2 regions of the Pseudoduganella albidiflava genome follow, and region 2 is predicted to be linked to the other one. Evidence: predicted binding sites of a transcription regulator. Region 2 holds the regulator's gene; the other holds the start of a gene.
The links. The regulator FNR, encoded in region 2, switches genes on or off when oxygen is low (the NO sensors DNR and NnrR bind a similar motif). The targets are predictions, from matches to a motif close to TTGATNNNNATCAA.
Positions count from the first base shown of each region.

Region 1: EYF70_RS11960 (hemerythrin domain-containing protein) is a predicted target of FNR. The motif match lies at 1,591-1,604, and genes of this name have one in related genera.

Region 1 covers NZ_CP036401.1:2,875,596-2,879,002, reverse strand. The annotation lists gene EYF70_RS11970 (U32 family peptidase) at 1-504, opposite strand, end outside; gene ubiU (ubiquinone anaerobic biosynthesis protein UbiU) at 522-1,532, opposite strand; gene EYF70_RS11960 (hemerythrin domain-containing protein) at 1,669-2,127, shown strand; gene EYF70_RS11955 (permease) at 2,169-3,407, shown strand, end outside.
Region 2 covers NZ_CP036401.1:7,015,257-7,018,663, reverse strand. The annotation lists gene ccoG (cytochrome c oxidase accessory protein CcoG) at 1-492, shown strand, start outside; gene EYF70_RS29195 (FixH family protein) at 503-1,009, shown strand; gene fnr (fumarate/nitrate reduction transcriptional regulator Fnr) at 1,160-1,918, opposite strand; gene EYF70_RS29185 (response regulator) at 2,101-3,407, shown strand, end outside.

The sequences.
Region 1 (3,407 bases), 3.3 Mb from region 2:
GGCCAGCGGCATGCGGCCCAGCGCGAACACTTCCGTCTCCATGCCTTCCGGACGCGTGCTCTGCAGTTCCTCCAGCCCGGCTTGCCCCATCTCCAGTGGCATGACCCAGCGCCGCGCGCCCAGGCCATGCAGCAACAGCAGCGTGGCGGCGTTGTAGATGTTCAGGTGCGGGCCGGCCACGAAGGGGCGGCCGTGCAGCAGGCCGACGGCCCCCATGTCGTTGGCCTCCACGGCGAAAGCCTCCTGTGCTGCCAGCCGGCGCAGCGCTGCCACGTCGGAACCGGACTCGATCAGCGCCATGCTGGACAACACGACCTCCTTGCCGGCGTCGCGCAACCGGCCGGCGACCTGCAGCCAGTCCGCCGCGCGCAGCTCGTGCCGGCGCGAACACACCGCTTCGCCCAGGTAGACAACATCTGCCGGACCGGCGGCTACCGCCTCGTAGAAGTCCATCACGGTGGCGCGCGGCCAGTAGTACAGAAGCGGCCCGATTGCTAGCTTCATCATCATCATTTCTCCCGTCATTTCCAGGCGCGGTGATACGCGCCCAGCGTGTGCTGCCGGCCCTCGGCCACGGCATCGAGTTGCGCCATCCATGCCGGCTTCGCGGAAAAGCGCCCGGCGCGGGCGCTGTCGATCGCCTCGCGCCACACCCGCGTCACCTGCGCCACATAGGCGGGGCTGCGCTGGCGGCCTTCGATCTTCATCGCCGCCACGCCCATCGCCATCAGCGTTGGCAACAGCTCCAGTGTATTCAGGCTGGCCGGCTCCTCGATGGCGTAGTAGGTTTCGCCGGCCACCTCGAAACGCCCCTTGCACAGGGTGGGATAGCTGGCATGTTCGCCAGGGCCGTAGCGGTCGATGAGAACGCCGTTCAGGCGTGCCTCCAGCCCCTCGGGCCGCTGCTGCCAGCGCACCGCGCCGGCCGGCGAACAGACGCCATGCGTGTTGGGCGATTCGCCGGCGGCGTAGGACGACAGCGCGCAGCGTCCTTCGACCATCACGCACAGGCTGCCGAACCCGAAGACCTCGATCTCGACGGCCGTATTGGAGACCACCTGCTCGACCTGGGCCAGCGACAGCACGCGCGGCAGTACAGCCCGGGCGATGCCGAACTCGCGCCGGTAGAACTCGATGGCTTCCACGTTCGTCGCCGAGCCCTGCACGGACAGGTGCAGCCGCAGGCCCGGGTGGAATTCGGCGGCGTAGCGCATCAGGCCCGGGTCGGCCAGGATCACCGCGTCCACCCCGGCCGAGGCGGCGCGGTCGATGGCGCCCCTCCACAGCGCTTCGCCGCCAGGTTGCGGATAGGTATTGAGCGCGAGCAGGACCTTGCGCCGCCGTGCATGCGCATAGGCGATGCCGGCGGCGATCGCCTTGTCGTCGAAATTGAGGCCGGCGAAGTTGCGGGCATTGGTGGCGTCGCGAAAACCCAGGTACACGCAGTCTGCGCCATTGTCCACGGCGCCTTTCAGGGCCGGCAAGCTGCCGGCGGGACAGACCAGTTCGAAGGGACTTTCCAGTTGAGTCATCCAGTGTCTTTCGATGTTTGCGTGCCGGCACTGTACCGCCAGGCCAAGGCTCGAATCCTTAACCGGGATCAAGGAATTGGCCGATACCCCGGTGGGACAATGGCTGCAGGTCACCACGAGAGAAGAGAAAAGCACCATGGACACCATCCATCAGTACCTTGCCAGCGACCACCGCGCCTGCGACGAACAATACGGCTGGGCCGAATCGCGCGTCGCGTGCGCCGACTGGGAAAACGCCACGAAAGCCTTCGCCACGTTCGCGTGGCACCTGGCGCAGCACATGAACCAGGAAGAGCGCATCCTGTTCCCCGCCATCGACCGGGCCAGCGGCTCTGCCCCCGGCGCAACCGCCGTGATGCGAAGCGAGCACGAGCACATGCGCTCGCTGATCCAGTCGATGGCAGCCGCCATCGAGGCCCGCGACGGCGGCACCTTCTTCGACCTGGCCGACGGCCTGCGCATGCTGACGCACCAGCACAACCTGAAGGAAGAAGGCGTGCTGTATCCGATGGCCGAACGCCTGCTGGGCGCCAGCGCCATGGCCGTGCTGGCGCGCATGCGCGCGGTGGCCGCTCCTGCCGGGGAGGCGGCATGAGCGGCGCCTCGTGCCCGCGGGCCGCCGCCTAGGAGGGACCCATGCAACGTGCGCTATCGTTCGACCACCTTCCGCCGCTTGCCCTGCCGATGCGGTTCCTGATGTCCGTTCCCCTGTTCGCGGCGCTGGCCGCGGGCCTGCTGGCGTGGCATGGCGAAGCCGCGCTCGTCACGCGCTGGTCGCCGCTGACACTGGCACTCACGCACCTGCTCACCCTGGGCTGCCTGTCGATGGCGATGATCGGCGCGCTGCTGCAGATCCTGCCCGTAATGGCGGGCATCGCCGTACCGGGGGGCTCGCGCACGGCGAACACGATGCACGGTGCACTGTGCGCGGGCACGCTGCTGCTGGCCGCCGCCTTCCTCGTCGGCCATGCGCTGCTGTTCGCCGGCGCGCTGGCATGCCTCGGGGTGGCGTTCTTTCTGCTGCTCGGCTGCTGCACCATCGGCCTGTGGCAACAGTTCCCCGGCGGCGCCGACGCGTCGCTGGCGGCGATCCGGCTGGCGCTGGGCGCGCTCGTTGTCACGGTCGTCCTGGGATTGTGGATGGGCGCGGCTCTGGCCTGGCCCCGCGCACTGCCCCCTCCCCTCTCGCTTCCGCTGCTGGCCGACCTGCACGCAGCCTGGGGCTTGCTGGGCTGGGTGGCCCTGCTGATCGTCGGCGTGGCATTCCAGGTGGTGCCGATGTTCCTGGTCACCGAACCGTATCCCCGCTGGATCAGTGGCGGCTACACTACCATGCTGTTCCTGCTGCTGGTGGCGTCGTCGCTGTCGGCCGGCATCGCCGGACCGTTCCGGCATGCGGCGCTGTTGCTGCTGGGCGCAGGCTACGTGGCGTTCGCGTGGGTGACGCTGCGCCTGCTGGCCCGCCGGAAGCGTCCGCGGGCCGATGCCGCCACGCTGTTCTGGCGCACCGCCATGCTGGCCTTGCCGGCGGCCCTCGCCCGCGGCCTGCTGCCGGCCGATCCCGCGCTCGATGTCGCGTGCGGCGTGCTGCTGGTGGTGGGATTTGCGCTGTCCACCATCAACGGCATGACCTACAAGATCGTGCCGTTCCTGTCCTGGTATCACCTGCGCCATGCCCACGGCATGGGCCTCTCCGGCGGTGCGCCTGCCAGCGTGCCGCCGGTGCACCGCATGCTGCCGGATGGCGCGGCGCGCGGCCAGTACCTGCTGCACGCCGCCGCGCTGTTGGCGCTGGTGGCGGCCTGCGCCTGGCCCGCCCAGCTGGCGCGGCCGGCCGGCGCGCTGCTGTGCGTATCGTGCCTGGCATGGTTCGCC
Region 2 (3,407 bases):
ATTCGCTACAGCACCGACCGGGCCATGACGGCGAACCTGGCGCCGGCAGAGATCCGCCAGCGGGCACTGCGCCCGCGCGTGCTGGCGTACGGCGCGGCGCTGCTGGCCATCACGCTGGCGGTCGGCTTCGCGCTGGCCACCCGCACGCCGCTGAAGATGGACGTGATCCGCGACCGCGGTTCGATGGGCCGCGAAGTGGACGGCGGCGCGATCGAGAACGTGTACCGGCTGCAGATCATGAACACCTCGGAGCAGCCGCACCGCTACCGGATCGCGGCCGCCGGGCTGCCCGGCCTGGCGCTGGCGACGGACGACGTGGTGGCACTGGCCGCCACCGAAACGCGCGCCGTGCCGGTGCGGGTGCGCGTGCCAGGGGAGGCACTGCGGGGCGCGGGCAAGACCGGCTCGAACCCGATCACATTCACGCTGACGGCGCTGGACGATGCGCGCCTGGCCGTCGAAGAACCCGCGGTCTTCATCGTGCCGCGCTGAGGAGATGACCATGCAAGCGATGACGATGTCCGCCACGCCCTGGTACCGCGAGCGCTGGCCTTGGCTCCTGATGGCCGGCCCGGCCGCCGTGCTGGTGGCCGGCTTCTATACCGGCTGGCTGGCCTTCGCGCAGCAGGACGCGCTGGTGGTGGGCGACTATTACAAGCGGGGCAAGGCGATCAACCAGGATTTGCGGCGCGACCGCACCGCCGCCGCGCTGCATGCCGCCGCCGCCCTGCGCTACGATGCCGCGCACGGGGTATTGCACGGCCGGCTATCGGCCAGCGCGCCGCTGCCCGGGCCCTTGCACGTGCACCTGGCGCACGCCACCCAGCCGGAGAAGGACTTGCGGCTCCTGGTGCGGCCCGATGCCGGCGGCAGCTTCGCCGTGCCGCTGCCGCTGCTCGAACGCAGCCGCTGGACCGTGCTGGTGGAAGACGAGCGGCGCACCTGGCGCCTGGAGGGGCAGTGGCAGTGGCCGGTGGAGCGTGAATTGACGCTGGCGGCTTCGGAATAAAGCAGGCGCCGCTGCTGCATCAAGCTGCATCGGTTGGCCGGCGAATACCGGTGGAAGCGCATGCATTCACCCCAAAGGCGAAGGACTGGGGTCAGACCCGTGGGGTCTGACCCCGGCATTTGCACTTGGGGTGGGCTTATCTAAGCGGCATCACGCGCAGGTCTCGGTCCCCGCCGTGATTGCCTTCAGCCGGGGCAGGTCGAGCACCTTGACCTCCCGGTTCGCCACCATCAGCAAGCCCTGCTTCTTGAACTTGTTCAGCAGCCGGCTGATGCTCTCGATCGTCAGCCCCAGGTAGTTGCCGATATCCTCGCGCGACATGCGCAGCTGGAACTCGGTGCTCGAGTAGCCGCGCGCCTCGTAGCGCGAAGCCAGGTTGACGAGGAAGGCGGCGAAGCGCTGTGTCGCCTGCATATTGCCCAGCAATAGCATCACGCTTTGCTCGCGCGTGATTTCCTGGCTCATCATGCGGTGGAAGTGGCGCAGCAGCGTGGGCATGTCCACCAGCAGCTGTTCCAGGCTGGCGAAGGGGATCTCGCAGACCTCGCTGTCTTCCAGCGCCAGCGCGCTGCAATAGTGCCTGTCGGTGCTGATGGCGTCCATGCCCAGCAGTTCGCCGCCCATCTGGAAGCCCGTCACCTGTTCTTCGCCGTTGGCGTTGATCTGGTAAGTCTTGAAATGGCCGAGCCGGATCGCGTACAGGTTCGTGAACGGCTCGCCGATACGGAACAGGTTCTCGCCCTTCTGCACCTTGCGGCGGCGGCCGATGATCTTGTCCAGCTTGTCCATGTCGCCCATGTCCAGCCCCATCGGCAGGCACAGCTGGTGCATGCTGCAGGTCGAGCAGCGTGCCTTGAGGATCTCGATCGTGGCGCCGGGCAGGGTCAGGGATGGCAGCTCATGCATCATTGTCGGGTCCGATGTCATCGTCCATTGTCGGTTGACCTCCAGTGTACTTGATCCCGCCTCGATCCCGCCTCGATCCCGCTGTCCGGGCAACCGCGCAACTTGCAGCTTGCGTGCCCTTCCGCACAGTGCGCCAGCGGGGAAGCGGCGCATAGTGTCCCGACAACATCGGGGCGGGGGAGACAATGCGTCCGCTTGGTATCAAAGCGAAAGTCGCGCTGGCGACGACCGTCACGTGCATCGTGATGATCGCGCTGGTCACCGTGCTGCAGGCCCGGCGCATGCAGGAGGATTTCACGCGCGTGCTGTTTGCCCAGCAGGATGCGCTGATCGCGCGCACCGCGCTCGAGGTGGATGAAAAGATGACGCTGCTGCGTGACATCGTTGCCGAATCGGCACGCTGGCAGCCCGGCGACATCTGCGCCGATCCGCCCGCGCTGCGTGCCCACTACGACTACCGCGCCGTCCTTCGCCTGTTCGATGACATCATCGTCGTCAGCCCGGCCGGCACCATCGTGGCCGATATCCCCGCGCTGCCGGGCCGCCCCGGCGTCAGCGTCACGGACCGCGCGTACTTCCAGCGGGTCATGCAGGAAAAGGCGCCCCTGATCGCGGAACCGGTGATCGGCAGGGCGAACCGGCAACCTGTCGTGCAGATGGTCGCCCCCGTGCTCAGCGAGGAAGGCGAGGTGGCCTGCGTGCTGATCGGCGTGCTGCGCCTGTACAAGAACAACCTGCTGGGCCACCTGCGCACGGCCAAGGTGGGCCGCACCGGTTACTACTACATCGTCACCGGCTACGAACCATCGGTCTACGTGGTGCACCCGGACCCTGCCCGCCTGCTGAAGCCACGCGGCCAGGAAGGCTATGCCGCCACCGTGCTGGCGATCCGCGGAGGGTTCGAAGGCACCACGATCAGCACCGACGGCCGCGGCGTGCGCGCGCTGCTCAGCTACAAGCGCCTGAAGACCGTCCCATGGATCCTGATCGCCAACCTGCCTGCCGAGGAAGCGTTCGAGCCGTTCGACGACCTGCTGGTGCGGCTTGCGCTGTGGGGCACGCTGGCTTCGCTCGTCACCGCGGCCGTCATCACCTTTATCACGCTGCGGCTGATGTCGCCGCTGATGCGGCTGCGCGATGCGATCGGCACCTTGCGCGGCACGCCGGGGCACTTCGCCCCGCTGCCGGTCACGTCGCGCGACGAGATCGGCGAGCTGACCGGGGCCTTCAACGACCTGATGCGCGAACGCGAGGCGGCCGACGCCCACGCCCGCGACCTGATGGCCGAGCTGGAAACCCGCGCCGCCGAGCTGGAACGGGCACGCGACCGGGCCGAGGCGGCCAACCGCGCCAAGAGCGATTTCGTCGCCAACATGAGCCACGAGATCCGCACGCCGATGAATGCCGTGCTGGGCATGGCGCAACTGCTGCAGAACACCGACCTGGCGCCGCAGCAGCGCAAGTACCTGCACATGATCCGCACCGCCGGCGA